DNA from 3 places in the Streptomyces sp. NBC_01460 genome. Region 2 is predicted to be linked to each of the others. Evidence: riboswitches for the same ligand, from Rfam matches in the RefSeq annotation. Region 2 holds a riboswitch; each other region holds the start of a gene.
What was found. A riboswitch is a leader RNA that binds a small molecule or an ion and turns the genes downstream of it on or off. The one in region 2 is predicted to bind cobalamin.
Positions count from the first base shown of each region.

Region 1 (10,554 bases), 3.7 Mb from region 2:
CGGGAGGACATCGCTGCCCGTGCCCTTCTTGAGCATGTCCTTGTTGTAGATCGCGACACGGGCGCCCGCGTAGTAGGGCACGCAGAACTGCTTGCCCTCGAAGGTGCAGGTGTCCTTCAGACCCTTGATCCAGGTGTCCGAGTTGTCGTACTTCTTGGGGTCGATCTCGGCCAGCGCGCCGTTGAGGATGTACTGCATCGTCTCGGTGTTGCCGAGCTCGACGACGTCCGGGAACTTGTCGCCACCGAGGGCCGTGTCGAGCTTCTTGGCCTTGTCCGCCCACTGCTGGTACTGGACGTTGACCTTCACCTTGGGGTACTTCTTCTTGAACTGCGCGTTGACGTCCTTGACCAGTTCCGGCCAGGTGCTCTGCGCGTCGACCATGAGCCAGACCGTCAGGCTCTCGGTACGGTCCTTCGGGTCCTTCGAGGCGTTGTCATTACTGTCCCCACCACACGCCGCGATTCCGGTCATCATCGCTGCGACGCCTACTGCCGCAATGAGCTTGCGCTTCATGCCACACCCTCCTCAGGGATACCAGCAACCCCCCGCCCACCGCGAAGACGTACGCCGGCGCTACCTGTGGGGCTGGGACCTGGTCTTTAATGGTTTAGACCAGTACCGGGAGCTTGGCCTAGACCTTTAGGGGTGTCAAGGGTGTATAAGAAGTGCACTCGCGTCCGTTATCGGACCGACACCTGAGGGAGGGCGACGAGCCGTGACCGGACCGTGCCACCATGTGAGCCGCGACAGACGGAGGAGCCGGTGACGGCAGCAACGCAGCAGTCGGGAAGGCGGGCCATGGGTGCCGACGGGGGCAGCAGTACGAGCGAGACCGGCACGGGTGCGGGTGCGCGTACGGCACGCGTCCCGAAGTACTACCGGCTCAAGCGCCATCTCCTCGACATGACGGACACCATGCCGCCCGGCACCCCCGTGCCGCCCGAGCGGACCCTGGCCGCGGAGTTCGACACCTCGCGCACCACGGTGCGCCAGGCCCTCCAGGAGCTGGTGGTCGAGGGCCGGCTGGAACGCATCCAGGGCAAGGGCACCTTCGTCGCCAAGCCGAAGGTCTCCCAGGCCCTGCAACTCACCTCGTACACCGAGGACATGCGCGCCCAGGGCCTGGAACCCACCTCCCAGCTGCTGGACATCGGCTACGTCACGGCGGACGACACGCTCGCCGGGCTGCTGGACATCACGGCGGGCGGGCGGGTGCTGCGGATCGAGCGGCTCCGGCTGGCCAGCGGCGAACCGATGGCCATCGAGACGACACACCTCTCGGCCAAGCGCTTCCCCGCGCTGCGCCGTTCACTGGTGAAGTACACCTCGCTCTACACCGCTCTGTCGGAGGTGTACGACGTCCGGCTCGCCGAGGCGGAGGAGACCATCGAGACCTCGCTCGCCACGCCGCGCGAGGCCGGGCTGCTCGGCACGGACGTCGGCCTCCCCATGCTCATGCTGTCCCGGCACTCGATCGACGGGCACGGCGAACCGGTGGAGTGGGTGCGCTCGGTGTACCGGGGCGACCGGTACAAGTTCGTGGCCCGCCTGAAGCGTCCCACCGACTGAGACCTTCCGGACCTCCGGCGCGACCGATCCCCCTGTCCACACAGGGGGATCAGTCATTTCGGGCGACACCGGACCGTTGCAGGACCGCAATGCGGACGGGGGGTGACGATGGGCGGACCTCTCGCCTAGATTTCCTGCGCATTACACCAGGTGATCAGCGAGGGGACGGAGTCGCCACATGCCAGAAGAAACCGATGCGAACCCACCGGCAACACCGGCAACACCGACAGCACCGACGGTGACACCCGCGAGGGTGGTCATCGCGCTCTGCCTCGTCGCCCCGTTCGTGGCGATGCTCTGGGTGAGCTCGTACGCGAAGGTCGAACCGACCTTCATCGGCATCCCGTTCTTCTACTGGTACCAGATGCTCTGGGTGCTCGTCTCGACCGCGCTGACCATGATCGCGTACAAGCTGTGGCAGCGTGACCAGCGCGCCCGCAAGGGAGGTGCGTCCGCGTGAAGGACGGCGTCAACGGTGTGGCACTCGCCGTGTTCATCTTCTTCTTCCTGGCCGTCACGGTCGTCGGATTCATGGCCGCGCGCTGGCGCAAGGCCGAGAACGAGGCCAGCCTCGACGAATGGGGCCTGGGCGGACGGTCGTTCGGCACCTGGGTCACCTGGTTCCTGCTCGGCGGCGACCTCTACACGGCGTACACCTTCGTCGCGGTGCCCGCGGCGATCTACGCGGCGGGCGCGGCCGGCTTCTTCGCGGTCCCCTACACGATCCTCGTCTACCCGCTGATCTTCACCTTCCTGCCGCGCCTGTGGTCCGTCTCGCACAAGCACGGCTACGTCACCACCTCGGACTTCGTGCGGGGCCGGTTCGGCTCGAAGGGGCTCTCGCTGGCGGTCGCCCTCACCGGCATCCTCGCCACGATGCCGTACATCGCGCTCCAGCTGGTCGGCATCCAGGCCGTGCTGGACGTCATGGGCGTCGGCGGCGGCGAGACCACGCACTGGTTCATCAAGGACCTGCCGCTGCTGATCGCGTTCGCCGTGCTCGCCGCGTACACGTACTCCTCGGGACTGCGCGCACCCGCGCTCATCGCGTTCGTCAAGGACGGCCTGATCTACCTGGTCATCGCGGTGGCCATCATCTACATCCCGATCAAGCTCGGGGGCTTCGACGACATCTTCGCCAAGGCCGGTGAGGCGTTCGCCCAGACCAACGAGGCGACGGGCAAGCCTCGCGGCGCACTCGTCCCCGGGGAGATGGGCCAGTGGGGCTACGCCACGCTGGCACTCGGCTCTGCGCTGGCGCTCTTCATGTACCCCCACTCGATCACGGCGACGCTCTCCAGCCGCAGCCGTGAGGTGATCCGGCGCAACACCACGATCCTGCCGCTGTACTCACTGATGCTCGGCCTGCTCGCCCTGCTCGGCTTCATGGCGATCGCCGCCGGGATCAAGGTGGACAACGGCCAGCTGGCGATCCCCCAGCTGTTCGAGAACATGTTCCCCGACTGGTTCGCGGGCGTGGCCTTCGCCGCGATCGGCATCGGCGCCCTGGTGCCCGCCGCGATCATGTCGATCGCCGCGGCGAACCTCTTCACCCGGAACATCTACAAGGACTTCATCAAGCCCGACGCGACCCCGGCGCAGGAGACCAAGGTCTCCAAGCTGGTCTCGCTGCTGGTGAAGGTCGGCGCGCTCGCCTTCGTCCTCACCATGGACAAGACGGTCGCGATCAACTTCCAGCTGCTGGGCGGCATCTGGATCCTCCAGACGATGCCGGCCCTGGTGGGCGGTCTGTTCACCCGGTGGTTCCACCGCTGGGCCCTGATCGCCGGCTGGGCGGTCGGCATGCTCTACGGCACGGTGGCCGCGTACGGCGTGGCCAGCCCGACCCAGAAGCACTTCGGCGGGTCCTCGAAGGAGATTCCGGGCATCGGCGAGATCGGCTACATCGGTCTCACCGCGATCGTGCTGAACATCGTCGTCGTGGTCGTGCTGACCTTCGTCCTGAACGCGCTGAAGGCCCCGGCCGGCGTGGACGAGACCTCTCCGTCCGACTACACGGCGGACGTCGGCGACCCGGGCGTCAAGGCCGAGCTCCCGCCGGCCACGGTGGGCGCACCGGGCGACGACGAACCGCTGCAACGGGTGTAGGACCCGATGGCGTACGTCCCGGCGGGGTCCGCCCCGCCGGGACGTTCCTCTGTGTGCGCAGAGCGCGGCCCCGGAAAAGGCGTGCGCCCGGCGCGCGGGCGGGGGGAGACTGACGCCCATGGATGTCTCGATCAGACCGGTCCACGCCGAGGAGCACGAGGCCCTCGGTGAGATGACCGCCCAGGCGTATCTCGACGACGGGCTGCTGGACTTCGGCGCCGACGACCCCTATCTGGAACAGCTTCGCGCCATCGGGCGACGGGCCGCCGAGGCCCTGGTACTGGTCGCGGCGGACGCCGACGGCGATCTGCTGGGCGGGGTCACCTATGTCCCGCCCGGGAGCCCCTGGGCGGACATCGCCGGGGAGGACGAGGCCGAGTTCCGGATGCTGGCCGTCTCCGCGAAGGCGCGTGGGCGCGGTGCGGGTGAGGCGCTCGTACGGGCCTGCGTCGAGCGGGCACGTGCCACCGAAGGGCTCTCCGGGATCGTCCTGTCGACCCGGTCGTCCATGGAGGCCGCCCACCGGATCTACCGCCGCCTCGGCTTCGTACGGACGCCGGAGCGGGACTGGAGCCCTCTCCCGGGCTTGCCCCTCCTCACATTCCGCCTGGCCTTCTGAGCCATCACGACACTACATGTGGGGGCTGCCATAACTGGCGGCCCCCACATGTATGCTCGACCTCGCTGTCGCCGCAGGGGAATCCGGTGCGAATCCGGAACTGTCCCGCAACGGTGTGATCGGTGTGCTTTCGCGCACCGCGGAGTCCGAAGACCTGTCGGCAGCGCGTCCGGCTCGACCGAACCGGGCGCAGAGACGTCCGGGCCCCGCGGAGGGCCGGTGGACGCCGTGCGCGCCGTGCTGCCCTCCCCCGGGTGTCCACGTGTCCGGCCCCCCGCTCCCGCAGGCCCTGAGCCGAGCGAGGGATAGCCCCAAGTGACCATCGCGCCAGCAGACCCGGTTTCAGCCGCGGAATACGAAGGCCGCACGACCGACGCGCCCGGGACCGCACTCCTGCGGACCCTGACCGGTCTCACCGCCGATCTGCCCGACACCGACCCCGGACGGGTCGCCGCCGCCGCGCTGCGTGGCCGCAACGCCCGGTCGGACGAGGCCGAGCTGCGCTCGCTGGCCACCGAGGCCGCCGCCGGCCTGATCTCCGAGGACCCGGCGTACTCCCGGCTCGCGGCCCGGCTCCTCACCCTGGCCGTCGCCGACGAGGCCGCCGGTCAGGGTGCCGTCTCCTTCTCGGCGTCGGTCGCCGTCGGACACCGCGAGGGCCTGATCGCGGACCGGACGGCCGAGTTCGTCACGCTGCACGCCGCCGCCCTCGACGCCCTGGTCGACCAGGCCCTCGCCGACGGCGCCGACGACCGCTTCGGCTACTTCGGGCTGCGGACTCTGCACAGCCGGTACCTGTTGCGTCACCCGATCACCCGGGAGGTCGTCGAGACGCCGCAGCACTTCATGCTGCGCGTCGCCGCCGGGCTCGCCGAGGACACCTCCGAGCGCGCCCTGGGCGAAGTCGCCGCGCTGTACAACCTGATGAGCCGGCTCGACTACCTGCCGTCCTCCCCCACCCTCTTCAACTCCGGCACCCGGCACCCGCAGATGTCCTCCTGCTACCTGCTGGACTCGCCGCTGGACGAGCTCGACTCGATCTACGACCGTTACCACCAGGTGGCGCGCCTCTCCAAGCACGCGGGCGGCATCGGCCTCTCGTACTCCCGCATCCGTGCCCGGGGTTCACTCATCCGGGGGACCAACGGGCACTCCAACGGCATCGTCCCGTTCCTGAAGACGCTGGACGCCTCGGTCGCCGCGGTCAACCAGGGGGGCCGCCGCAAGGGGGCCGCCGCCGTCTACCTGGAGACCTGGCACGCGGACATCGAGGAGTTCCTGGAGCTGCGCGACAACACCGGTGAGGACCAGCGGCGCACGCACAACCTCAACCTGGCGCACTGGATCCCGGACGAGTTCATGCGCCGCGTGGACGCGGACACGGAGTGGTCGCTGTTCTCCCCGGCGGACACCCCGGAGCTCGTGGACCTGTGGGGCGACGAGTTCGACGCGGCCTACCGCGCGGCCGAGGCGAAGGGCCTGGCCCGCAGGACGATGCCCGCCCGTGAGCTGTACGGCCGCATGATGCGCACGCTCGCGCAGACCGGCCAGGGCTGGATGACGTTCAAGGACGCCTCCAACCGCACGGCGAACCAGACGGCGGAGCCGGGCCGGGTCGTGCACTCCTCGAATCTCTGCACCGAGATCCTGGAGGTCACCGACGACGGTGAGACCGCCGTCTGCAACCTGGGTTCGGTCAACCTCGGCGCGTTCGTCGCCGACGGTTCGATCGACTGGGAGCGGCTGGACGCGACCGTCCGTACGGCGGTGACCTTCCTCGACCGCGTCGTGGACATCAACTTCTACCCGACCGAGCAGGCCGGGCGCTCCAACGCCCGCTGGCGGCCGGTGGGTCTGGGCGCGATGGGACTCCAGGACGTCTTCTTCCAGCTGCGCCTGCCCTTCGACTCGCCCGAGGCCCGCGCGCTCTCCACGCGGATCTCCGAGCGGATCATGCTCGCCGCCTACGAGGCGTCCTGCGACCTCGCGGAGAGGTCGGGCCCGCTGCCCGCCTGGTCCGAGACCCGCGCCGCGCGCGGCGTGCTGCACCCGGACCACTACGACACCGAGCTGAACTGGCCGGAGCGCTGGGAGGCGCTGCGCGCCCGGGTCGCGAAGAGCGGCATGCGCAACTCCCTGCTGCTCGCCATCGCCCCGACGGCGACGATCGCCTCGATCGCCGGGGTGTACGAGTGCATCGAGCCGCAGGTCTCCAACCTCTTCAAGCGCGAGACGCTCAGCGGCGAGTTCCTCCAGGTCAACGCCTACCTGGTCGACGAGCTGAAGAAGCTCGGCGTCTGGGACGCCCGCACCCGCGAGGCGCTGCGCGAGGCCAGCGGGTCCGTGCAGGGCTTCGCCTGGATCCCCGAGGACGTGCGGGCGCTGTACCGCACGGCGTGGGAGATCCCGCAGCGCGGCCTCATCGACATGGCGGCGGCCCGTACGCCGTTCCTCGACCAGAGCCAGTCGCTCAACCTGTTCCTGGAGACGCCGACGATCGGCAAGCTCTCCTCGATGTACGCGTACGCCTGGAAGCAGGGGCTGAAGACGACGTACTACCTGCGGTCGCGGCCGGCGACCCGGATCGCCCGCGCGGCGTCCGGGACGGCTGCCGCCGCCGCCCCGATCCCCGTCCAGCAGGCTTCCGCCCCCGACGCGGACGCGATCGCCTGCTCCCTCGAAAACCCCGAGTCCTGCGAGGCCTGCCAGTAATGAGCACCAACGAGAACAAGAACCTGCTCGACCCGGGCTTCGAACTGACCCTGCGTCCCATGCGCTACCCGGACTTCTACGAGCGGTACCGGGACGCGATCAAGAACACCTGGACGGTGGAGGAGGTCGATCTCCACTCCGACGTCTCCGACCTCGCCAAGCTCTCGCCCGGTGAGCAGCACATGATCGGCCGGCTCGTCGCCTTCTTCGCGACGGGCGACTCGATCGTCTCCAACAACCTGGTGCTGACGCTCTACAAGCACATCAACTCCCCCGAGGCGCGGCTCTACCTGTCGCGCCAGCTGTTCGAGGAGGCCGTGCACGTCCAGTTCTACCTGACGCTGCTCGACACCTACCTGCCCGACCCGGAGGACCGCGCGGCGGCCTTCGACGCGGTCGAGGAGATCCCCTCGATCCGCGAGAAGGCCCAGTTCTGCTTCCGGTGGATGGACTCGGTCGAGAAGATCGAGCGGCTGGAGACGAAGGCCGACCGCCGCCGCTTCCTGCTGAACCTCATCTGCTTCGCCGCGTGCATCGAGGGGCTGTTCTTCTACGGCGCGTTCGCGTACGTCTACTGGTTCCGCTCGCGCGGGCTGCTGCACGGCCTCGCCACGGGCACCAACTGGGTGTTCCGTGACGAGACCATGCACATGAACTTCGCCTTCGAGGTCGTGGACACCGTCCGCAAGGAGGAGCCGGACCTCTTCGACGACGAGCTCCAGCAGCAGGTCACCGACATGCTGAAGGAGGCCGTCGAGGCGGAGCTGCAGTTCGGCCGCGACCTGTGCGGCGAGGGCCTGCCCGGCATGAACACCGAGTCGATGCGCCAGTACCTGGAGTGCGTCGCCGACCAGCGGCTCACCCGCCTCGGATTCCCGCCGCTCTACGGTTCGGAGAACCCGTTCTCCTTCATGGAGCTCCAGGGGGTGCAGGAGCTGACGAACTTCTTCGAGCGCCGCCCCTCCGCGTACCAGGTGGCGGTGGAGGGGTCCGTCGGCTTCGACGACGACTTCTAGACCCTCGCCCACGACCTGAGGTGGGGGCGCCGCGTGGCCGGGACCGGCCGCGCGGCGCCGGTCGTTCCCGGGGGCGCGGCGGCTTCCCCGTTCCGTCGTGCCTCCCGCAGTTCGCGGTCGATCCGGCGCTCCCGCGCGAACCCGAGGACGGCGGGCAGCAGGACGAGGGCGAAAAGTGCGGCTATGGCCAGGTAGCTCAGGAATGTGTTCATGGCTCCACTGTCGTCCGTGCGCCCGGATTCCGGCAGTGGCAGGACTGTCACACACCATCGAATTGCTGCCACACTGGCGTCATGCTGAAGAATGTCGCCGTTCTGCTCCTCGACGAGGTCCATCCGTTCGAACTCGGCGTGCTGTGCGAGGTGTTCGGCCTCGACCGGTCCGAGGAAGGCCTGCCCGTGCAGGACTTCGCGGTGGTCTCCGCCGAGGGACAGGCCCTGCGGACCCATGCCGGATTCACGATCAGCACACCGCACGGGCTGGACCGCCTGGAGGAGGCGGACCTCGTCGCCGTCCCGGCCGGCGGCAGTTTCGTGGCCAGGGAGTACCCCGAGGAGGTCCTCGCGGCCCTGCGGCGGACCGTGGCGCGCGGCGCGCGGGTGCTGAGCGTCTGCTCCGGCGCCTTCGTCCTCGGTGCCGCCGGGCTCCTGGACGGCCGCCGCTGCACCACGCACTGGCGGCACGCCGACGAGCTGGCCCGCCGCTATCCCGAGGCCCGGGTGGAGCCGGACGTGCTGTACGTGGACGAGGGCCCGGTCATCACCTCGGCGGGGACGGCCGCGGGCATCGACGCCGCCCTGCACCTGGTCCGCCAGGCGCACGGCCCCGCCGTCGCCAACGCCATCGCCCGCCGCATGGTCGTACCCCCGCACCGGGACGGCGGCCAGGCGCAGTACGTGAAGCGCCCGCTGCCGCGCACCCGGTGCGACACGGTCGGCGAGACCCTCGCCTGGATGGAGCACCACCTCGACCAGGAGCTGACCGTCGAGCAGCTGGCCGACCGCACCCACATGTCGCCCCGGACCTTCGCCCGCCGTTTCCAGCAGGAGACGGGGACCACGCCGTACCGCTGGCTGCTCCGGCAACGCGTCCTGCTGGCGCAGCACCTGCTGGAGACCTCGGACGAGACCATGGACATGATCGCGGGACGGACCGGCTTCGGGAACGCGGCGGCCCTGCGCCACCAGTTCGTACGCTCCCTGGGCACGACGCCGAACGCGTACCGCCGCACCTTCCGGGGGCCCTCCGACCTGACCGAGGTGGCCTGAGCGGAGAACCCCCGGGGCGGGTGTCAGATGCCGCAGCCGGAGGCCGACCAGAAGTGGCTCGGCCCCTGGTTCACGTGGATGTGGTCGCTGTGGCCCGCGTACCCCGGGCCGAGGATGCCGTTGAAGCCGTGGTTGCGGGCCTGCTTGGCGATGGTGCAGAGCGAGTGCGGACCGGAGCCGAGGTCGACGGCGTCGCCGTACAGATGGCGGCTGTTCGTCGCTCCGCCGACCGCCGAGTTGCAGGAGGTGGAGCGGAAGCCGCTGGTGACACGGATCGACTGGTCACCGAGCGCGTGCCGCAGGGCCTCCAGCTTCCACATGCTGCTCAGCGCGTTGGCCTTGGCCGTTCCCGCAGCGACCGCCCCGCCCGCCCAGGTGCTGTTGCACGTGTTGAGCTCGGGGTACGTGAAGTGGATGGGGGTGCAGTCGTCGTCCTGGAGCGCGTACAGCTTGGACTGTGTGGCAGGTCCGGCGACACCGTCCGCGGCGAGGCCGTACGCGGACTGGAAGCGCTTGACCGCCGCCGTCGTGGCGGGGCCGTACGAGCCGTCGACGGCCAGCACCGAGTTGTATCCCGGGTAGCCCGCCACCCGGATCTGGAGCTGGGTGACATCGTTGCCCGTGGCGCCCGGGGACAGGGTGCGCGTCCAGGTGTAACAACCGTCGGCCTGCGCGGTGCCGGCCGTGACGACGGCCCCGCCGATCGCAAAAGCCATGGTCATGACAAGGCCGAGCAGCAGATGTGCGGTGCGTCTGATCATGGGGTTCTCCCTGCACGGTGAGGCGTGGTGGAGCGGTGTGAGGGTGAGCCTGTCGGACGGGTCGACGCGCGTCAACCACGCCCGGGAGAACACCGGTCGGCGCCCCGTGCCCCTGCGGACACGGAGAGGGGGCCCCGCCGTCGGCGGGGCCCCCTCTCCGGAGGCGATCAGTCGTTCGGAACGACCTCGTAGCGCGGGGTGCCCTCCGCCATCTGCTTCAGCGCGTCCTTGCGGTCACGCTTCGAGAGCCGGTCGATGTACAGGTAGCCGTACAGGTGGTCCGTCTCGTGCTGGAGGCAGCGCGCGAAGTAGCCGCTGCCCCGCACCTTCACCGCGTTGCCCTGGGCGTCCTGACCGCGCACGACCGCGTAGTCGGGACGCGCGAGCGCGGCGTACGCCGTGGGCACGGAGAGGCAGCCCTCGTTGGAGTCGTCGAGGTTGCGCTGCTCCGGCGCGAGGTCCTCCAGCACCGGGTTGCAGATGGCGCCGACGTGCCG
Region 1 is NZ_CP109473.1:5,542,141-5,552,694, reverse strand. It holds gene OG488_RS25180 (sugar ABC transporter substrate-binding protein) at 1-516, opposite strand, end outside; gene OG488_RS25175 (GntR family transcriptional regulator) at 802-1,572, shown strand; gene OG488_RS25170 (DUF3311 domain-containing protein) at 1,826-2,032, shown strand; gene mctP (monocarboxylate uptake permease MctP) at 2,029-3,681, shown strand; gene OG488_RS25160 (GNAT family N-acetyltransferase) at 3,800-4,300, shown strand; cobalamin riboswitch at 4,353-4,476, shown strand; gene OG488_RS25155 (ribonucleoside-diphosphate reductase subunit alpha) at 4,616-7,012, shown strand; gene OG488_RS25150 (ribonucleotide-diphosphate reductase subunit beta) at 7,012-8,028, shown strand; gene OG488_RS25145 (hypothetical protein) at 8,025-8,240, opposite strand; gene OG488_RS25140 (GlxA family transcriptional regulator) at 8,322-9,296, shown strand; gene OG488_RS25135 (D-Ala-D-Ala carboxypeptidase family metallohydrolase) at 9,320-10,057, opposite strand; gene def (peptide deformylase) at 10,225-10,554, opposite strand, start outside.
Region 1: it holds a riboswitch for cobalamin, as region 2 does, so the genes downstream of both, OG488_RS25155 (ribonucleoside-diphosphate reductase subunit alpha) here and OG488_RS08455 (cobalamin biosynthesis protein) in region 2, are expected to answer to the same signal.

Region 2 (10,554 bases):
GCGTCCCGTAGCGCGCGTAGGCGGCCGTGCGGACGGGGCCGCCCATCATGGCGGCGGCGTAGTGGATGAGCGGCACCTCGTGGACGAGGGTGGAGACGGCGGTGGCGTGCACCGCGTGGGTGTGGACGACGGCCGCGGCGTCGCTGTCGCGGTAGACGGCCAGGTGGAGAGCCAGTTCACTGGTCGGGACGAGGTCGCCGAGGACCTGGCGTCCTTCGAGGTCGACGCCGACGGCGTCGCCGGGACCCAGGCGGTCGTAGGGAACCCCGCTGGGGGTGACCAGCACGATGTCCCCGACCCGGGCCGAGACGTTGCCCGAGGTGCCGACGACCAGGCCGTCCGCCGCCGTCCGCCGGGCCGTCGCGACGACTCCGTCCCACGCCTGCTCGATCGCGTCCTGCCGCTCATCACCCATGCGGGGATCCTAGGGGTGGTGACCGATGTCTCTTCCGGGGGACACATCGGGCCGAAGGTGGACGACAGGTGCGGGACAGGGCCCGGCCCACGCCCGGCCCACGCCCCGGAGTGGGCGCCTCCGGATACTCTCGGCGCACACAAGCGGAACTGACGTACGCGGTTGGGGTCACCATGCCGCCCTGCCCAGTTCATCTTCCGTTCACCCTGGTTGCTTACGTTCCACGTGCCAATGACGTCGAACGATTGCCTGGGTAAATGGAACACATCACGCTGCTGCTCGCGATCGTGATCGTGACAGCTCTCGTGTTCGATTTCACGAACGGTTTCCACGACACCGCCAACGCGATGGCCACCACCATCTCGACCGGCGCCCTCAAGCCCAAGACCGCGGTGGCCATGTCCGCCGTGCTCAACCTCGTCGGCGCGTTCCTGTCGGTGGAGGTCGCCAAGACGATCTCCGGCGGGATCATCAACGAGAACGGCCTCAGAACCGAGGTCATCTTCGCCGCGCTCGTCGGCGCGATCCTGTGGAATCTGCTGACCTGGCTGGTCGGCCTGCCCTCCAGCTCCTCCCACGCACTCTTCGGCGGCCTCATCGGCGCCGCGGTGATGTCGGCCGGCTGGTCCTCGATCAACGGCGGCACCGTCGTCACGAAGGTCCTGCTGCCCGCGATCGCCGCTCCCCTCGTCGCGGGTCTCGCGGCGCTGCTGGCCACGAAGCTGACGTACCGCCTCAACCGGAAGATCACCGACGAGGCCCAGCTGAAGTCGACCGCCAAGGGCTACCGCGCCGGCCAGATCGCCTCGGCCGGTCTCGTCTCGCTCGCCCACGGCACCAACGACGCCCAGAAGACCATGGGCATCATCACCCTGGCCCTGGTCACCGGCGGCGTCCTGTCCCCCGGTTCCAACCCGCCGGTCTGGGTCATCGCCTCCGCCGGCATCGCCATCGCGCTGGGCACCTACCTCGGCGGCTGGCGCATCATCCGCACCATGGGCAGCGGCCTCACCGACCTCCGGCCGCCGCAGGGCTTCGCGGCCCAGACGAGCGCGGCCACGGTCATCCTGGCCTCCTCGCACCTCGGCTTCTCCCTCTCGACCACCCAGTCCTGCTCCGGTGCCGTCATGGGCGCGGGCCTCGGACGCAAGGGGGGCGTGGTCCGCTGGTCCACCGCCACCCGGATGTTCGTCGCCTGGGGCCTGACGCTGCCGGCCGCCGGCCTGGTCGGCGCGGGTGCCGAGTTCCTGACCAAGCAGGGTCCCTGGGGTGTCGCCGTGGTCGCCATCCTGCTCGTCGCGGGCTCCGGTGCCATCTGGCTGCTGTCGCGCCGCAAGCCGGTCGACCACACCAACGTCAACGCGACCGAGGGCGAGCCCGCGGGCGTCGTCACGACCGCCATCGCGGCCGTCAGCCCGCCGCCCGTCGGCGTGGCCGTCCCGGACTTCAAGACCACCATCCCCGCTCCGGACACCCAGGCCGACCCGGCCCGGCCGGCCACGGTGTAAGGACAGATCCGCATGAACATCGACTGGGCGGCCCTCGCCTCCGTCTTCGGCGTCAGCCTCGTGATCACCGTGGCGCTGGTCGGCCTCTTCACCCTCGGCATCACCGGCCTCGCCAAGCAGGTGTCGACGACGCGGGGCGGCGGTGGCGCCCTGGCGCGCACCGGTGCGTACGCCTGCTTCGCGCTGTGCGCGGCGGCGGTCGCGTACGGGATCTACCTGATCGTCGCCTGACACCCGCACGACCCGTACCGGGCCGGACACACCACGGTGGTGTGTCCGGCCCGGTGTGCGTCTGCGCACACTGAAGCCTCGCAGGTCAACGGCAGGTTGACGGGCCTTCACGGGCCGTGGTGGACTGCCGGAGCCATTTACGGCGACAGGAGAGGAAGCCGGTGCGAATCCGGCGCGGTCCCGCCACTGTCACCGGGGAGCAGCCTCCACACGGAAGTCACGGCCCGCCACCGCGGGCTGGAAGGCCGGAGGAACTGCGGATCCGGAAGCCAGGAGACTCTCGTCGCCGGTCACGTCGAACCAGGGCGCGGACCCTGAGTGAGGACATACGCCATGTCTGGCTGCCCTGCGTCGGTCGCTGCACCACCTGCTCCGGAGGTCCTTCGAGGCGCGACGGCCGGCTGAGCGGTGCGAGCCGACCGCATCTTCGCGTACGGCGCCACCGCCGGCCTGATCGGCGACCTGCTGCTCGGTGATCCCCGGCGGGGCCACCCCGTCGCCGCCTTCGGGCACGCCGCCGCGGCCGCCGAGAGCCGGCTCTGGCGCGACCACCGCGGCTGGGGCGCCCTGCACACGCTCGTCTGCGCCGGGGGCGCCACGGGCGCCGCCGCGCTGGCCGCCCGTGCCGTACGGAACCGTCCGGCCCTGGCCGTGGCGCTGACCGCCGCCGCCACCTGGTCCGTCGTCGGGGGTACGTCGCTGGGCCGGGAGGCCCGCGCCGTCGGCGGGGCGCTGGCCGCCGGGGACATAGAGCTGGCCCGCGAGCGGCTGCCGCATCTGTGCGGCCGCGATCCGCAGGCGCTGGACGGCCCGCAGATCGCCCGCGCGGTCGTCGAGTCCGTCGCCGAGAACACCTCCGACGCCGTGGTGGGGGCCCTGGTGTGGGGTGCGCTCGGCGGCGTGCCGGGGCTGGTCGGCTTCCGGGCCGTCAACACGCTCGACGCTATGGTCGGGCACAGGTCGCCCCGCCACCGGCGCTACGGCTGGGCGTCGGCCCGGCTCGACGACGTCGTCGGCTGGCCCGGGGCCCGGCTCACCGCCGCGCTCGCCGTGGCCGCCGGGGGGCGTCCGCACGACGCCGTACGGGCCTGGCGGGCGGACGCGGGACGGCATCCGAGCCCCAACGCGGGCCCCGTGGAGGCCTCGTTCGCGGGAGCGCTCGGCGTACGGCTCGGCGGGACCCTCGCGTACGGCGGACGGATCGAGCACCGGCCGGTGCTCAACGGGGAGGCCGGCCGCGAGGTGCGGGTCGCTGACATCGAACGCGCGGTGCGGCTGTCGCGCCGGGTGAGTGTGCTGGCCCTCGCCGTGTGTGCGGCGGGGCGCCTCGCCAGGGGACGGAGAGCCACATGAGCGGCGGACTGCTGGTCGCCGGAACGACGTCGGACGCGGGCAAGAGCGTCGTCACGGCCGGGATCTGCCGGTGGCTCGTGCGCCGGGGGGTGAAGGTCGCGCCGTTCAAGGCGCAGAACATGTCGCTGAACTCGTTCGTCACCCGTGAGGGGGCGGAGATCGGCCGCGCCCAGGCGATGCAGGCCCAGGCCGCCCGGGTGGAGCCGTCGGCGCTGATGAACCCGGTGCTGCTCAAGCCCGGCGGTGACCGCTCCAGCCAGGTCGTCCTGATGGGGAAGCCGGTCGGCGAGATGAGTGCGCGCGGCTACCACGGGGGACGCCAGGAAGCGCTGCTGGGGACGGTCACGGACTGTCTGGAGCAGCTGCGGTCCACCTACGACGCGGTGATCTGCGAGGGGGCGGGCAGTCCGGCCGAGATCAACCTGCGGCGCACGGACATCGTGAACATGGGCATCGCGCGGGCCGCCCGCTTCCCGGTGCTGGTCGTCGGGGACATCGACCGCGGCGGTGTGTTCGCCTCCTTCTTCGGTACGACGGCGCTGCTGAGCCCCGAGGACCAGTCGCTGATCGCGGGATACCTGGTCAACAAGTTCCGCGGTGACGTGTCCCTGCTGGAGCCCGGTCTCGACATGCTGCTCGGGCTCACCGGGCGGCCGGCGTACGGCGTGCTGCCGTACGCCCACGGGCTGGGCATCGACGAGGAGGACGGGCTGCGCGTCTCGATGCGCGGGACCGTGCGGGAGTCGGTGGTGGCACCGCCGCACGGCGAGGACGTGCTGCGGGTCGCGGTCTGCGCCGTACCGCTGATGTCCAACTTCACCGACGTGGACGCGCTGGCGGCCGAGCCGGGTGTGGTGGTGCGGTTCGTGGACCGGGCCGAGGAGCTCGTCGACGCGGACCTCGTGATCGTGCCCGGGACACGCGGCACCGTGAAGGCCCTCGCGTGGCTGCGGGAGCGGGGGCTCGCCGACGCGCTGGTCCGCCGGGCCGCCGAGGGCCGGCCGGTGCTGGGCATCTGCGGCGGTTTCCAGGTGCTGGGCGAGCGGATCGAGGACGACGTCGAGTCCCGGGCAGGGCTGGTCGAGGGGCTCGGGCTGCTGCCCGTACGCGTCCGCTTCGGCCGGGAGAAGGTCCTGGAGCGGCCCGTCGGGTCGGCGCTCGGGGAGCCGGTGGAGGGGTACGAGATCCATCACGGCGTCGCCGAGGTCCTGGGCGGCGAGCCGTTCCTGGACGGGTGCCGGGTGGGCGCGGTCTGGGGGACGCACTGGCACGGGTCGCTGGAGAGCGACGCGTTCCGGCGGGCGTTCCTCGGTGAGGTCGCGCGGGCGGCCGGGCGGCGGTTCGTCGCGGCGCCGGACACGAGCTTCGGGGCACTGCGGGAGGAGCAGCTGGACCGGCTGGGGGACCTGATCGAGGAACACGCGGACACGGACGCCCTGTGGAGGCTGATCGAGAAGGGGGCCCCGGAGGGGCTGCCGTTCCTCCCGCCGGGCGCGCCACCCGTGCCGGTCCCCGCCCGTCGGGCTCCCGCGGGGGCCCCGGACGGCGCCGGCCCGGCCCCGTCCGGCCGGGCGCCGGAACCCGGTGCCGCCGGGCCCGGCCGTACAGATGTGATCGCTACAGAGGAGGCTCCGTGAGTACGCCGTATCCCTTCACCGCCATCGTCGGGCAGGACGATCTGCGCCTCGGGCTCCTGCTCAACGCCGTCAGTCCCGCCGTCGGCGGGGTGCTGGTCCGGGGTGAGAAGGGCACCGCCAAGTCCACGGCCGTACGCGCGCTCGCCGCGCTCATGCCGGAGGTGGCGGTCGTGGCGGGATGCAGGTTCTCCTGCGACCCCGGCGCGCCCGATCCGGCGTGTCCCGACGGCCCCCACGAGGCGGGGGCGGGCGTGTCGCGCCCGGCGCGGACCGTGGAGCTCCCGGTCGGCGCGTCGGAGGACCGGCTCGTCGGGGCGCTCGACATCGAACGGGCGCTCTCCGAGGGTGTGAAGGCCTTCGAGCCGGGGCTCCTCGCCGACGCGCACCGCGGGATCCTGTACGTGGACGAGGTCAACCTGCTTCACGACCACCTGGTGGACCTGTTGCTCGACGCGGCGGCCATGGGCGCCTCCTACGTCGAGCGCGAGGGCGTCTCCGTACGGCACGCGGCCCGCTTCCTGCTGGTCGGGACCATGAACCCGGAGGAGGGCGAGCTCCGGCCGCAGCTGCTGGACCGCTTCGGGCTGACCGTCGAGGTGGCCGCCTCGCGCGAGACGGACCTGCGCGTGGAGGTCGTACGCCGCCGGCTCGCCTACGACGACGACCCGGCCGGGTTCGCCGCACGGTGGGCCGACGAGGAGGCCGCGTTGCGTGAGCGGATCGTCGCCGCGCGCGCCCTGCTGCCCCGTGTGGTGCTCGGCGACGGCGTGTTGCGGCAGATCGCGGCGACGTGTGCGGCGTTCGAGGTCGACGGGATGCGTGCCGACATCGTCATGGCCCGTACGGCGACGGCGCTGGCGGCGTGGGCGGGCCGGGACGAGGTCGTCGCGGACGACGTCCGGCAGGCCGCGCTCCTGGCACTCCCCCACCGGCGCCGGCGCAACCCGTTCGACGCGCCCGGGCTGGACGAGGACAAGCTGGACGAGGCCCTCCAGGACGCGGCGGACGGCGACGGCGGGGACGACGACCCGGACCCCGACGGGCCCGGCGGCGGGGTGCCCCCGCAGGGCGGTGGCCCCGACGACGGCGGTACCGACACGGGTGGTCCCGACGACGGCGGTACCGACGCGCCGGGCCCGGAGCAGAACGGGAGCGGCGACGCGCCCGCCCCGGGCGGCGGCGCCGGGGAGCAGCAGCCCGTGCGGGCCGGCGAGCCGTTCCGCACGAAGATGCTCAGCGTGCCCGGACTGGGTGAGGGCGCGGCCGGGCGACGGTCCCGGGCGCGTACCGAGCACGGGCGGACGACCGGCTCCCGGCGGCCCGAGGGGGCGCTGACGAAGCTGCACCTCGCGGCCACCGTGCAGGCGGCGGCGCCGCACCAGCGGGCGCGCGGCCGGACGGGCCGGGGGCTCGTCGTACGGCGGGACGACCTGCGGCAGGCGACGCGGGAGGGGCGCGAGGGGAACCTCGTGCTGTTCCTCGTGGACGCCTCCGGGTCGATGGCGGCCCGGCAGCGGATGAGCGCCGTGAAGGGCGCGGTGATGTCGCTGCTGCTGGACGCCTACCAGCGCCGGGACAAGGTGGGCCTGGTGACCTTCCGGGGCAAGGACGCCGAGGTGGTGCTGCCGCCGACCTCGTCGGTGGACGCGGCCGCCGCGCGGCTGGAGACGCTGCCGACCGGCGGGCGCACCCCGCTGGCCGCCGGGCTGCTGAAGGCGCACGACGTGCTGCGGGTGGAGCGGCTGCGGGATCCGTCGCGCCGGGCGCTGCTGGTCGTGGTCACGGACGGCCGGGCCACCGGGGGCGTCGATCCGGTGGCGCTGGCGGCGCGGGCCGGGAGGCTGCACGCCTCCGAGGGCACCGCTTCCGTCGTCGTGGACTGCGAGTCGGGGATCGTGCGCCTCGGTCTCGCCGCACAGCTCGCCCGGGATCTGGGGGGCAGCGCGGTCACGCTCGACGAGCTGCGCGCCGACTCGATCGCCGGGCTGGTCAAGGACATCACTGCTGCCGGGAGGGCCGCTTAATGCCACAGGGACAGCCGGTATCGGTACCGGACGACGGACTGACGACACGTCAGCGGCGCAACCGCCCGCTGCTGTTCGTCCACACGGGCATCGGCAAGGGCAAGTCGACGGCGGCCTTCGGGCTGGCCCTGCGGGCCTGGAACCAGGGCTGGCCGATCGGGGTGTTCCAGTTCGTGAAGTCGGCGAAGTGGAAGGTCGGCGAGGAGAACGCCCTGAAGGTGCTCGGGGCGAGCGGCGAGGGGGGCACCGTCGACTGGCACAAGATGGGCGAGGGGTGGTCGTGGGTCCAGCGTGACAATCAGCTGGACAACGAGGAGAAGGCCCGCGAGGGCTGGGAGCAGGTCAAGCGGGACCTGGCCGCCGAGACGTACAAGCTGTACGTGCTCGACGAGTTCGCCTATCCGATGCACTGGGGCTGGATCGACACCGACGAGGTCGTCGAGGTGATGCGCGACCGCCCGGGGACGCAGCATGTGGTGATCACGGGCCGGAACGCCCCGCAGAAGCTGGTCGACGCCGCGGACCTGGTGACGGACATGTCGAAGGTGAAGCATCCGATGGACGCGGGCCAGAAGGGCCAGAGAGGCATCGAGTGGTGAGCGTTCCTCGTCTGGTCATCGCCGCACCGGCCTCGGGCAGCGGCAAGACCACGGTCGCCACGGGCCTGATGGCGGCCTTCTCGGAGCGCGGCCTCGCGGTCTCCCCGCACAAGGTGGGGCCCGACTACATCGACCCGGGGTACCACGCGCTGGCCACCGGCCGGCCGGGGCGCAACCTCGACGCGTACATGTGCGGGCCGGATCTCGTCGCCCCGTTGTTCACGCACGGTGCGAGCGGCTGCGACCTGGCCGTCGTCGAAGGGGTGATGGGCCTGTACGACGGGGCGTCGGGGCAGGGCGAACTCGCCTCGACCGCCCAGGTGTCCAAGCTGCTGCGGGCGCCGGTCGTGCTGGTGGTCGACGCGTCGTCCCAGTCCCGTTCGGTCGCGGCCCTCGTGCACGGATTCGCCTCCTGGGACCCGGAGGTGCGCATAGGCGGGGTGATCCTGAACAAGGTGGCGTCCGACCGTCACGAGGCGCTGCTCCGCGAGGCGCTCGACGAGTCCGGGCTGCCGGTGCTCGGGGTGCTGCGGCGGGCGCCGCAGGTGGCGACCCCGTCGCGCCATCTGGGGCTGGTGCCGGTCGCCGAGCGGCAGACCGACGCGCTCGACGCCGTACGGGCGATGGGCGACCGCGTACGCGAGGGCTGCGACCTGGACGCCCTGATGGCGCTGGCCCGTTCGGCCCCCGCCCTGCCGGACGAGGCGTGGGAGCCGGAGCGGCGTCCCGCCTCGGCGGTGCGGCCGGTGGTGGCCGTGGCGGGCGGCGCGGCGTTCACCTTCGCCTACGCCGAGCACGCCGAGCTGCTCACCGCGGCGGGCGCGGAGGTGGTCGTCTTCGACCCCCTGCGCGACGAGAAGCTGCCCACAGGCACGGCGGGGCTGGTCGTCGGCGGCGGATTCCCCGAGGTGTACGCGCCGGAGCTGTCGGCGAACGAGCCGCTGCGGCGGGCGGTGACCGCTCTGGCCCTGTCCGGCGCGCCGGTGGCCGCGGAGTGCGCCGGGCTGCTCTACCTGGCCCGTGAGCTCGACGGGCGGCCGATGTGCGGGGTGCTGGACGCCTCGGCCCGGATGTCCGAGCGGCTGACGCTCGGCTACCGGCAGGCCGTGGCGGTGTCGGACAGCGTGCTGGCGGTGGCCGGGACCCGGCTGCGCGGTCACGAGTTCCACCGGACGGTGCTGGAGCCCGGGGCCGGGGCGACGCCCGCCTGGGGCCTGCACCAGCCGGAGCGGCGGGTGGAGGGCTTCGTGCAGCGGGGCGTGCACGCGAGCTATCTGCACACGCACTGGGCGGCCTCCCCGGAGATCGCCCGGCGTTTCGTGGAGCGGTGCGGGGGGTGACGTCACTCCGCGATGCCGACCACCAGCCAGATGAAGCCCACCCCCGCGACGGTGCACAGCAGCGTGGAACGGGCCGGGTGGTCGTGGTGCGCCTCGGGGAGGATCTCGGCGGCGGCGAGGTAGAGGAGCGCCCCTCCGAAGAAGCCGAGATAGCAGCCGAGCAGTTCCTCCGGAAGGGTGAACAGCAGGGTGGTCGCCGCGCCCACGATCGGGGCGAGGGCGTCCGCGTACAGCATCAGGAGCGCCTTGCGGCGGGCGTTCCCGTAGAGGCTGGTGATCGTGTACGTGTTGAAGCCGTCGGCGAAGTCGTGGGTGATGACGGCGAGCGCGACGGCGGCCCCCATGCCGCCGCCGATCTGGAACGCGGCGCCGAGCGCGACACCGTCCATCAGGCTGTGGCCGACCATCGCGGCCGCCGCCGTCAGCCCCACCTGCGGCACCCGTTCCTCGCCCGCCCCGTGTGCCGCCTGGCGTACGGCGAGCGATCGCTCGACGAGATGGGCCGTCAGGAAGCCGCCCACGAAGAGCAGCAGGGCGGCGGGGACGCCGAAGACGACTCCACCGGCGGCCTCCACCGCCTCGGGCAGCAGGTCGAGGCCGACGACGCCCAGCATCAGTCCGCCGGCGAAGCCGAGCACGAGGTGGCGGCGGTCGCTGACGCGCTGCGCGACCCAGCCGCCCGCCAGGGTCATCAGGAACGCGCCGAGCGCGACGAATACCGCCATGGGCCCTTGCTAGCCGATCGGCACCGCTTCCCGCACCTCAGGCCGGCCTGACCCACGTCCGCGTGTCCCGTGTCCCCGGTCTGCTGCCTCCTTGTCCTCTTGTCTCTTTGTCTCCTTGTCCGTGCCCGCGAAAGGACCTCCTCCCATGAACCGAGCGGCGCTCGTCGTCGGTGTCGGCGCCCGTCGGGGCGTCCCGGCCGAGGAGGTGCTGGGGCTGATCCGGACGACGCTGGAGGAGGCCGGGCTCGCGGTCGGCGACGTGGTCGAGCTGGCCACGCTCGACAGCCGGGCGGACGAGCCGGGGATCGCCGGCGCCGCCGTACGCCTGGGGGTGCCCGTGCGGGCGTACACGGCCGACGTGCTGGCGGAGGTCCCGGTGCCCCATCCGTCGGCTGTTCCCCGTGCGGCGGTGGCCACCGGGTCCGTGGCGGAGGCCGCGGCGCTCGTGGACGCCGGTGAACTGCTCGTATCCAAAAGGAAGTCGGCCTCGGCGACCTGCGCCGTCGCCCTCCGGACACGACCGGCCGGAACCTCGGCATCGACGAATGGCGCCGAGCCGTCCACCATGGCTGCCATGCTGCCCCCCACGAAGCACATCGAGAGCGCCGGGCCCGATCTGCGGCACCACGGCGACGAGGAAGTACGCGGCCTGGATCTGACCGACCTCGCCGTGAACGTACGGACCCACACGCCCCCGGACTGGCTGCGGGAGCGCATAGCCG
Region 2 is NZ_CP109473.1:1,889,597-1,900,150, forward strand. It holds gene OG488_RS08440 (class II aldolase/adducin family protein) at 1-415, opposite strand, end outside; gene OG488_RS08445 (inorganic phosphate transporter) at 673-1,923, shown strand; gene OG488_RS08450 (hypothetical protein) at 1,936-2,154, shown strand; cobalamin riboswitch at 2,306-2,434, shown strand; gene OG488_RS08455 (cobalamin biosynthesis protein) at 2,563-3,507, shown strand; gene OG488_RS08460 (cobyric acid synthase) at 3,504-5,144, shown strand; gene OG488_RS08465 (putative cobaltochelatase) at 5,141-7,168, shown strand; gene cobO (cob(I)yrinic acid a,c-diamide adenosyltransferase) at 7,168-7,767, shown strand; gene OG488_RS08475 (cobyrinate a,c-diamide synthase) at 7,761-9,107, shown strand; gene OG488_RS08480 (ZIP family metal transporter) at 9,110-9,832, opposite strand; gene cobC (Rv2231c family pyridoxal phosphate-dependent protein CobC) at 9,978-10,554, shown strand, end outside.

Region 3 (10,554 bases), 6.2 Mb from region 2:
CGAGGTCGTCGATGGCCTGGACGATGTCGCCGAACTCCGCGTAGCACATGTGGGTGTGGATCTGTGTGTCCGGCCGCACGCCGCCGGTGGTGAGCCGGAAGGATTCGGTGGCCCAGTCGAGGTAGGCGGCGTGGTCGGCGGTACGCAGCGGCAGGGTCTCGCGCAGGGCCGGTTCGTCGACCTGGATGACCGACGTGCCCGCGGCCTCGAGGTCGGCCACCTCGTCACGCAGGGCGAGGGCGACCTGGCGGGCCGTGTCGCCGAGCGGCTGGTCGTCGCGGACGAACGACCAGGCGAGCATGGTGACCGGCCCGGTGAGCATGCCCTTGACGGGCCGTTCGGTCAGTGACTGCGCGTACGTCGTCCAGCGCACCGTCATCGGCTCGGGGCGTGAGATGTCGCCCGCGAGCACGGGCGGGCGGACGTAGCGGGTGCCGTAGGACTGGACCCAGCCGTGCTGCGTGGCCAGGTAGCCGGTGAGCCGTTCCGCGAAGTACTGGACCATGTCGTTGCGTTCGGGCTCGCCGTGCACCAGGACGTCGAGGCCGGCCTTCTCCTGGAAGGAGACGACCTCGCGGATCTCGTCCTTGATCCGCTCCTCGTACTCTGCGTCGTCGATCCGTCCGGCCCGCAGGTCGGCCCGTGCGGTTCGCAGCTCGGTGGTCTGCGGGAACGACCCGATCGTGGTCGTCGGCAGCAGTGGGAGCCCGAGGTGCGCGCGCTGGGCGGCGGTCCGCTCCGGGTAGGGCTGCGAGCGTCGGCCGTCCGCGTCGGTGATCGCAGCCGTGCGGGCGCGTACGGCGGAGTCCCTGGTCAGCGCGGATCCTGAACGGGACTCCAGATCGGCCCTGTTGGCGGCGAGCTCGGCCGTGATGGCGTCGGTGCCGTCGGCCAGCCCGCGGGCCAGGACCGCGATCTCCGCGGTCTTCTGCTGGGCGAAGGCGAGCCAGCGGGCGATCTGCGGATCGATGTCCTCTTCGGCGGCGGCGTCCAGCGGGACGTGCAGCAGCGAGCAGGACGCGGCGACGTCGACACGCTCGGCGAGCCCCAGGAGGGTGCCGAGCGTGGCGAGGGACTTCTCGTAGTCGTTGATCCAGATGTTGCGGCCGTTCACGACACCTGCCACCAGGCGCTTCCCGGGGAGGCCCCCGGCGGCGGCGAGGTCCTCGAGGTTTCCGGCGGCGGACTCGGTGAAGTCGAGGGCGAGGCCCTCGACGGGGGACTTGGCCAGCACCGGAAGCGCGTCGCCGAGGCGGTCGAAGTACGAGGCGATCAGCAGCTGTGGCCGGTCGGTGCGCCCGCCGAGCTCGCGGTAGGCGCGGGCGACGGCGTCGAGCTCGGCAGGCGTACGGTCCTGGACGAGGGCGGGCTCGTCGAGCTGCACCCACTCGGCGCCGGCCGCGCGGAGATCGGCGAGGATCTCGGCGTAGACGGGAAGGAGCCGGTCCAGCAGGGTCAGCGGTTCGAACTCGGCGGCCACACCGGGAGCGGGTTTGGCGAGCAGCAGGTAGGTGACCGGGCCGACGAGGACCGGGCGGGGTGTGTGGCCGAGGGAGAAGGCCTCCTTGAACTCGGCCACCTGCTTGGTCGAGTCGGGAGTGAAGGCGGTGTCCGGGCCGAGCTCGGGGACCAGGTAGTGGTAGTTCGTGTCGAACCACTTCGTCATCTCGAGGGGTGCGATGTCCTGGTTGCCCCGGGCCATCGCGAAGTAGCCGTCGAGTGCATCGGCCACGACGGCGGCACGGTGGCGCTCGGGGACGGCCCCGACCATGACACTGGTGTCCAGGACATGGTCGTAGTACGAGAAATCACCGGACGGCACCTCATGGAGCCCGGCGTCGGCCAGCCGCCGCCAGTTCGACCGGCGGAGGTCCGCTGCGGTCCCGTCGAGGGCTTCGGCGGTGACGCGGCCCTTCCAGTAGCCCTCGACGGCCTTCTTCAGTTCACGGTCGGGTCCCTGGCGGGGGTAGCCGTACACGGTGGCTCGCGCTGCCGCGGCTGTGGGCTTCGGTGTCGGTGTCATGGAACTCTCCTTCGCGAAGATGTGTCCTGGACATCCCGGAGACGGGACGCGGACGCGAAGGGGCGACGATCGGACGGATCACGCCGGGGATGCACCGTGCGTGCCGCTCGATATCTGCGCCGACCCGCCCACGAGGTCACCGGGATCTCCGCACGCGATCGGTCGCGTGCGGGCAGCGGGCAGGTCTTCGGACTCGTGGGCACGGTCACCTCGGGAGAGGCGTCCTCCTACTGGCCGTCGCTTCCCAGACCCGTCCGGGTCCAGTGCGTATGACGGCGTTCGTTCCCACTCACCGCTGCGGGGCAGTCCCGGATTCCCACCGGGTTCCCTCTTACGACGCATCCCGTCTGGGTGACGGGGCGAACCAGCTGCACCGGACACCCTACGGGGGCGGGCGGAGTCCGCAAACCCGCTCACCGTCCGGGACATGGCCGGAACGCGTCCTCCGACCGGCATCCTGGGGGTCGTGAACGGCCCCGCACGTCTGTGCACCAGGCGGGTCGCGAGCGGGGGGCCGCGTGGCGGCGTCGCGGATACCGGCTGCTGTTCGAGGCCGTACTCCGCCGGCCGCTCACCCGGGCTGACGGAGTCTCGGTACGGCCCCTGCGTACTCTCAGAGGCCGGCGATGACCTCGGCCGACGTCATGGGCAGGGAGAACATCGGGTAGTCGTACGTGATCGCGTTCTCGTGCTCCTCCTGGGAGGTGGCGGCGACACAGTCCGGCAGTGTGATGACCCGGTAGCCGTTCTCGTACCCGGTGCGCATCGTCGACTCGACGCAGCAGTTGGTGAGGAAGCCGCCGAGGATGATCGTGTCGATCCCCTTGTTCCGCAGGATGAAGTCGAGGTTCGTGCTCGCGAAGGTGTCGAGGCCGCGCTTCCCCTCGATCACGATGTCGCCCTGGGCCGGCGCGAGGTCGTCCACGATCGCGGCGCCCCAGGTGCCCTTGACGAAGGCCGAGCCCTCGACGACCCCCTTGAGGATGCCGTACGGGTGCCGGGACAACTCGCCGTAGCCGGGGGCGAAGGTGATGGGCGCGTGCATGACGGTGACGCCCGCGGCGCGGGCGGCGGCGGCGAGGGCCACGGTGTTCGTGAGCATGGAGGTCTTCTCCATCACTCCCGCCACAGCCCCGTTGAGCGCCCCGCCCTCGCTGGTGAAGTCGTTCTGGTACTCGATCAGGATGAGTGCGGTCTTCGCCGGATCAAGGTGGAAGGTCTCGGACATGACGGCTCCTTAGCGATGTCGGTCACACCGGTGGCAGGGATATCTTGCCCGACAAGGGGAGCAACCGGACGGTGATGACCAGGATCGGCGGCTCCCCGTCGTGGACCGGCCGCCGCCGACCGACCGGTCCCGGCGGACGGCTGACCGTCGAGCCGGGCCGCGTGGCGGGAAGGATCAGAGCCAGCCGTTGCGGCGGAAACCCCTGTGCACGGTGAAACAGGCGACGGCGATGACCCCGAGGGCCAGGGGATAGCCGTAGGTCCAGCCGAGCTCGGGCATGTGCTCGAAGTTCATCCCGTAGACCCCGCACACCATGGTCGGCACGGCGATGATCGCGGCCCATGCCGTGATCTTGCGCATGTCCTCGTTCTGAGCGACGGTCACCTGGGCGAGATGGGCCTGGAGGATCGAGTCGAGAAGTGTGTCGAACGACGTGATCTGGTCCCGGGCATGGGTCAGGTGGTCGGCCACGTCCCGGAAGTAGGCACGGAGGTCGGGCCCGACAGCGGGCATGGGCTGGGTGGCGAGCTGGTGCAGGGGCCGGTCCAACGGCGCCGCCGCGCGCTTCAGTTCCAGCAGCTCCCGCTTGAGCTGGTAGATCCACCCGGCGTCGCCCCGGCCGCTGCTGCCGCTGAAGACGGCGGTCTCCACGGCGTCGATGTCGTTCTGCACCGCGTCGGCGACGGCCAGGTACTCGTCGACCACATGGTCGGCTATCGCGTGCAGGACCATGGCCGGCCCCTGGGCCAGCCGCGCCGGCATGTCCTCGAGGGCCTCCCGCAACGGGCCCAGGGAGCCGTGCCGGCCGTGCCGGACGGTGATGACGAAGTCGGTACCGACGAACGCCATGACCTGGCCGGTGTCGACCACCTCGCTGGTGGCCGTCAGCTCCGCGTGCTCGACGTAGCAGACCGTCTTGAAGACGGCGAACAGGATGTCGTCGTACCGCTCCACCTTGGGCCGCTGATGGGCGTGCACGGCGTCCTCGATCGCGAGCGGGTGGAGACCGAACAGCTCGGCGAGATCGGTGAACTCGTCCGGTTGCGGCTCGTGCAGCCCGATCCAGACGAATCCTTCTCCGGACCTGCGGACCCGCCGCAGCGCCTCTGCGGCGTCGGCGGTCCCGTCCTGTCGTGCACCCTCGCGGTAGACCACGCAGTTCACCACCGAGCTGCCCAGGGGCGAGCGTGCCGGGTGGCTGAGATCCACGGCACGCCGGTAGCCGCGGCGGACCGCTCGTCGGATGGTGCTGAACGTGGACACGGTGGCTCCTTCGGGCGGATCAGCAGCCAGTGTGCCATCCCCGGGCCAGGCCATGACCATGGGTGATCGCGCGCGGTCTCATCCCTGAGAAGTCCTGCGCGGCCAGGCGGAGAGGCCCTCCGAGCGGACCGGTCCGTCCGATCCACCGGGCGGCTCGTGCCCCCGCCCACGTGCCGAAGGCATGCGCGCGGGGAGGGGCGGCGTGGCCGGGCGGCAAGGATCGGTGGGTGGGGCAGCATGACCCGGATGGGACCCCCACCGAAGCCGAGCCCGAGCCCGAAGCCGAGCCCGAAGCCGAAGCGGAAGCAGGAGCCGAAGCCGAAGTCTGAGCCCGAGCGGACGCCCGACGGCCGGTACCTCGTGGTGGGCGGACGCAGATGGCGCGCGACGGATCCTGAGATTCCCGAGGACGTCGCCGCCCGCCTGCGCCGTCACCTCATGGCGGCCCGGCGCGCGGTGGCGGCCTCGCACCGGAACGAGGACCCGGAGGCCGAGAGGGTGGCCCGAAGCCGTGTGCAGACGGCGAAGGTGGCGCTCGGTGAACGCGGCACCCCGTGGTGGGAACAGTCCGTCGGCGAGCGTCGCCGGCGCTGGGAGGACGGCGCCACCGCACTCGACGCCGACCCGCCGGACGCGGGCCGGACCGATCCGTAGACAGGCCGTCCGGGGCACGGTGCGTGGTGCCGCGCCCGGCGTACGTCGTCCCTCCGGAGACCCCCGTAGCCCCCGGAGACCCCCCGGAGACCGGGGACCCTGGGCGAGCCGGGCACGTTAGTCCAACAGCCTCTCCTCCTTTGTCCATGGGCGCGTTCATCCCGCGCGGCGCATCTTGGCGAGCACAGATGCCGTCAAGCGTCAGGAGAGCGCGCATGCACGCACAGGACCCCGGGCCGAGCCGCAGGACCGTGGTGGCGGCCACCGCACTGGCAGGGGCGGGACTGGCTCTCACGGGACCCGGCGCCGCACTCGCGGCGCAGCGGGAGACGGCGCGGCGGGAAACGGTGCTGCGCTCCCGCGAGTTGGAGGTTCGCGTCGATCCGGACTTCCCGCGCATCGTCTCGTACGCCGACCGTGCCGACGGCGCCGTACTCCACGGTCAGGAGGATCCGGTCGCCTCGGTGGTGATCGACGGGACCGCCCGGACCCCCAGGGTGACCTCGCGCGCCGGCCGGGACCGGGCGTCGTACACCCTCACCTTCGACGGCGGCACGGAGATCCGGGTCGAGATCGGTGTCACCGGCCGCCGGGTCGACTGGTGCGTCACCCGCATCGCCGACACACCCGCCCTGCGCGTCGGCACACTTCAGTTCCCGTCCCTGGCGTTCCTGTCGGTACGCAGCGATCAGCCGGGCGCCGCCCTCCTTGCCGCGCGGATCCAGCTCGACAAGGCCACGAGCGGCGACACCCTGGTCGAGCTCACCTCCGACACCGTGCCCGACGCCTCGCCGACGGGTTGTGCGTACGCCGTCGTCGCCCACGACCGGCTCGGCGGCGCCCTGGAGACCAACACGACGTACGACAAGCCCGACAGTGTGCCCGGCGCCACCTGGGAGAACGGGCGTCTCTGGCGGCAGACCCTCGGGAGGGACGGCTACGTCAAGGCGCAGCTCACCTGTGGGCAGTGGACGCACCGTGCCGCGACCGCGCCCCTGGACGCCACCGAGCCGCTCCCGTACGCCACCGTGATCATCACCGGTGACCGCAACGGCGACGGTGTGGTGGACTGGCAGGACGCCGCCATCGCCTTCCGCGACATCATGGTCGACCCGCTGGGCGCCGACGAACAGCACCTGCGCGTCGTCCCGCACATCCCCTTCAACTTCGCGAGCCAGGCCACCAACCCGTTCCTCGCGACGCTCGACAACGTCAAGCGGATCTCCCTGGCGACGGACGGCCTGCGCCAGTACACGCTCCTCAAGGGATACCAGTCGGAGGGCCACGACTCCGCCCACCCCGACTACGCGGGCAACCACAACGAGCGCGCGGGTGGTCTCGAGGACCTCAACACGCTCGTACGCGAGGGGCGCGGGTGGGGAAGCGACTTCGGTGTCCACGTGAACGCCACCGAGTCGTACCCCGTCGCGAACGCGTTCTCCGAGACGCTCGTCGACAAGAACGACGAACAGTGGGACTGGCTCGACCAGAGCTACCGCATCGACCAGCGTCGGGATCTCGTGTCCGGCGACATCGTCACGCGCTTCCAGGACCTCAGGGACGAGACGGACCCGGCGCTGAACATGCTGTACATCGATGTCTTCCGCGAGTCCGGCTGGACCTCGGACCGGCTCCAGCGGGCACTGCGGGAGCAGGGCTGGCAGGTCACCACCGAGTGGGGCCACGGCCTCGAACGCTCCTCTCTCTGGTCCCACTGGGCGACCGAGACCGACTACGGCGGCGACACGTCCCGGGGCATCAACTCGCGGCTGATCCGCTTCATCCGCAACCACCAGAAGGACGTCTTCGCCGACAAGTGGCCGACACTCCTCGGTATCCCGCGCACCGGCAACTTCGAGGGCTGGGTCAACAAGACCGACTGGAACACCTTCTACCAGCAGATCTGGACCGACAGCCTGCCCGCCAAGTACCTCCAGGCGTATCCCGTCAGAACCTGGGGCGCCCACGAGATCACGTTCTCCGGTCCGACGAAGACGTCCGTGGACGACGTCGACGGCACCCGACGCATCACCACGGACGGCCGGGTCGTGTACGAGGAGGGACGCTATCTGCTGCCTTGGGAGCCACGGGAGGCCACCGACCCGGACCGGCTCTACCACTACAACCCGGCAGGGGGCAGCAGCACCTGGCGGGTGCCGCGCGGCTGGGCCGGCCGGGCGGCACTCGCCCTGTACCGGCTCACCGACCAGGGACGGGTGTACGTCCGTGAGGTACCCGTCCGCTCCGGCCGCGTCACCATCGAGGCCGAGGCGAAGCAACCGTACGTCGTCCACCGCACCCGTGTGGCGAACCCGGACCCGGAGTGGGGACAGGGGACACCGCTCCACGACCCGGGCTTCCACTCCGGTTCCCTGGCCGGCTGGAACGTCAGCGGCCCGGCGTCGGTCGAGCTGAGCGCCCTCGGTGACTACGAGTTGGTCGTCGGCGCCGGACCCGCGGTGGCGGTCGGGCAGCGAGCGGCCCGCCTGGCACCAGGCACCTATGCCGCATCCGTACAGGTGGAGGTGGGCAGGAACGCGGGGGAGCGGCGACGGGCCGCTCTCACCGTGCGCACCGCCGACGGAACCACCACCGAGAACTGGACCGACTCCTCGACCGCCGTCAACTTCGTCGCGGCGGACCGCAAGCACGGCACCCGCTTCCAGCGGATGTTCACGTACTTCACCGTGCCGGACGGCGGAGGCGCCGTGGACCTCACCCTGCGCGCCGGGGAAGGGGACGCCAGGGTCCGCTTCGACAACGTACGGATCGTCGCCGCGCAGCGCACCACCAAGGCCGGAGCCGTCGCCTTCGAGGACTTCGAGCACGTGCCGCAGGGCTGGGGAGCCTTCGTGAAGGGGGACGCGGGCGGCTCGACGGACCCGCGCACCCACATCGCGCAACGGCACGCCCCGTTCACCGGGCGCGGCTGGAACGGCAAGGCGATCGACGACGTCGTCGACGGAACCCAGTCGCTCAAATCGCGCGGGGAGAACAGCGGCCTGGTCCACCGCACCGTGCAGCACACCGTCCGCTTCGAGGCGGGCAAGCGCTACCGGGTCACCTTCCGGTACGAGAACGAGAAGGCCGGGGAGTACGCGTGGATCACCGCGGTCGACGCGCCCGCCACGCGCGAACTCGACCGCAGAGACCTCCCCGTCGCGACCTCACCGGCCGTGCTGACCTACGAGTTCACCGCGCCGTCCGCGGGTGAGACCTGGGTCGGCCTGCGCAAGACCGGGGACGACGGGACGGCGGAGTTCGTCCTCGACTCCTTCGAGGTCCGCGAGGTGTGACGGGCGGCTGAGAGGAGCCGCCGGCAAGGGGTGACGACGAGGGGGCCGGTCCTGACCGAAGGACCGGCCCCCTCCTCCTCAGGACACGTCCTCAGCCGACGGTCAGCAGGTGCTCGCCCGAGCGCTCCAGCTCCAGGACCCACACCTCGTTCACACCCTCGCGCAGCACGGGCCCGGGGACGTACAAGGACTCCTGCGGTCCCACGTTCCAGTAGCGACCCAGGCAGAAGCCGTTGACCCACACGAAGCCGCGCTCCCACCCCGGCAGGGAGACCTCGGCGTCACCCGCACCGCGCACGTCGAAGGAGCCCCGGAACAGCCCGGGAGCGCCCGCTTCCGGTGAACGGAACGGCACCTTCCCGAGTGCGTCCTCGCTCTCGAACGCGTCCAGAGCGAGCCCCTGTGCCCGCACACCGTGCAGGTACTGGCGCTCGTGCAGCACACCCCCCGTGATCCCCTTCGGTTCGGCGAGACGCGGCCCGTAGTTGACCCGCCCCAGTGACTCCACCCACAGCTCCACCACCGCCGGCCCCGCGACGGGCCGGTCCAGCGCCGTGTACGAGTTCGCCTCGGCCGGGCCACCGCCCAGCACCCCCGCTTTCACCCCGTCGACGTACACGACCGCCCGGTCCCGCAGCCCGGTCACTCCCAGCGGATACGGCGGGCGCGGCCCCGGCACCTCCACCCGGTAGCGGACCACCCCCCTGTCCACCCCCAGTTCCTCGAAGGCCGGCGGCATCGCCCACTCTGCCTCCGGGCCGCCGAGGCCGTCCATGACGTCGCCCAGCGGTGCCCACCCCGTGAGCTCGGCCCGCACCGGCTCTGCCAGCGTCGGAGGCCGAGCCGGTACGTCGGGAAGCGGGGCGCCGACCTCCCCGTGCCGCGCGAGGACCTCCCGGAACAGCCAGAACTTCTCCGTCGGGCGGCCGTACTCGTCGATGGGGGCGTCGTAGTCGTACGAGGTCACGGTCGACCGGAGCTCCCCGCCGTGGAGCTCCCCGGAACGGTTCGCCCCCGACCAGCCGCCGAAGTTCGTCCCGCCGTGCGCCATGTAGAGGTTGACGGACGCGCCGCACCCGAGGATCTCCTCCAACGCCGCCGCGGCGTCGGCGGGCTCCCGGAGCACCGGCTCCGACCCCCAGTGGACGAACCACCCGCACCAGAACTCCATGCACATCAGCGGGCCGTCCGGACGGTGACGGCGCAGGGTCCTGAAGCTCTCCCGCGCCCCCGAACCGAAGTTCGCCGTCGCGAGTACTCCCGGCACGGACCCGCCCGTCAGCATGTGGTCCTCGGGCCCGTCGGACGTGAACAGCGGCACCGTCGTCCCGAGCTCGCGCAGCACCTCCACGAGACGGCCCAGGTAGACCTGGTCGGAGCCGTAACTGCCGTACTCGTTCTCGGCCTGCACCATGATCACCGGACCGCCCCGGTCGATCTGCCGCCGCACGACCTGCGGCAGCAGGTGCCGGAACCACCGCTCCACCTGCCCGACGAACTCCGGATCACGGGTCCGTACCCGAGCTCCCAGGGCGCCCGTCAGCCAGTGCGGCAGACCGCCGTTCTCCCACTCGGCGCAGATGTACGGCCCCGGCCGCACGATCGCCCACAGCCCCGCCGCCTCCGCGGCGTCCAGGAACCGTCCCAACGCCTCCACGTCGCGGTACCGCCCCGGCTCCGGCTCGTGCAGGTTCCACGGGACGTACGTCTCCACACAGTTCAGCCCCATGGCCCGCAGCATCGCCAGCCGGTGCCCCCAGTGGCCCTCGTGCACGCGGAAGTAGTGCAGAGCACCCGACAACAGCCGTACGGGCCGCCCGTCCAGCTCGAAATCCCGCTCGCCGACCGTGAACTCAGGCACCGTCGCCCACCTCTCGTCGCACCGGCCCCCACCTCACACCCTGGCGGCGGAGCGGTCCATGGACAAAGATCGGCAGTGTTTGGACACAAGGGAACGCAGACCGGACGGGCGAGGAGGAGACGGAAGCGATGTACCACACCTGGATGCGCTATTTCACGCCCGGCCCCACCCATCACAGGCTGGGTCTGGTCTGCCTGGGAGTCGGCCTCCAGCACGGCGCACTGCCCGT
Region 3 is NZ_CP109473.1:8,053,004-8,063,557, forward strand. It holds gene metE (5-methyltetrahydropteroyltriglutamate--homocysteine S-methyltransferase) at 1-2,023, opposite strand, end outside; cobalamin riboswitch at 2,185-2,407, opposite strand; gene OG488_RS35895 (cysteine hydrolase) at 2,637-3,251, opposite strand; gene OG488_RS35900 (magnesium and cobalt transport protein CorA) at 3,426-4,514, opposite strand; gene OG488_RS35905 (hypothetical protein) at 4,761-5,168, shown strand; gene OG488_RS35910 (endo-alpha-N-acetylgalactosaminidase family protein) at 5,384-8,464, shown strand; gene OG488_RS35915 (glycoside hydrolase family 35 protein) at 8,556-10,325, opposite strand; gene OG488_RS35920 (helix-turn-helix domain-containing protein) at 10,454-10,554, shown strand, end outside.
Region 3: it holds a riboswitch for cobalamin, as region 2 does, so the genes downstream of both, metE (5-methyltetrahydropteroyltriglutamate--homocysteine S-methyltransferase) here and OG488_RS08455 (cobalamin biosynthesis protein) in region 2, are expected to answer to the same signal.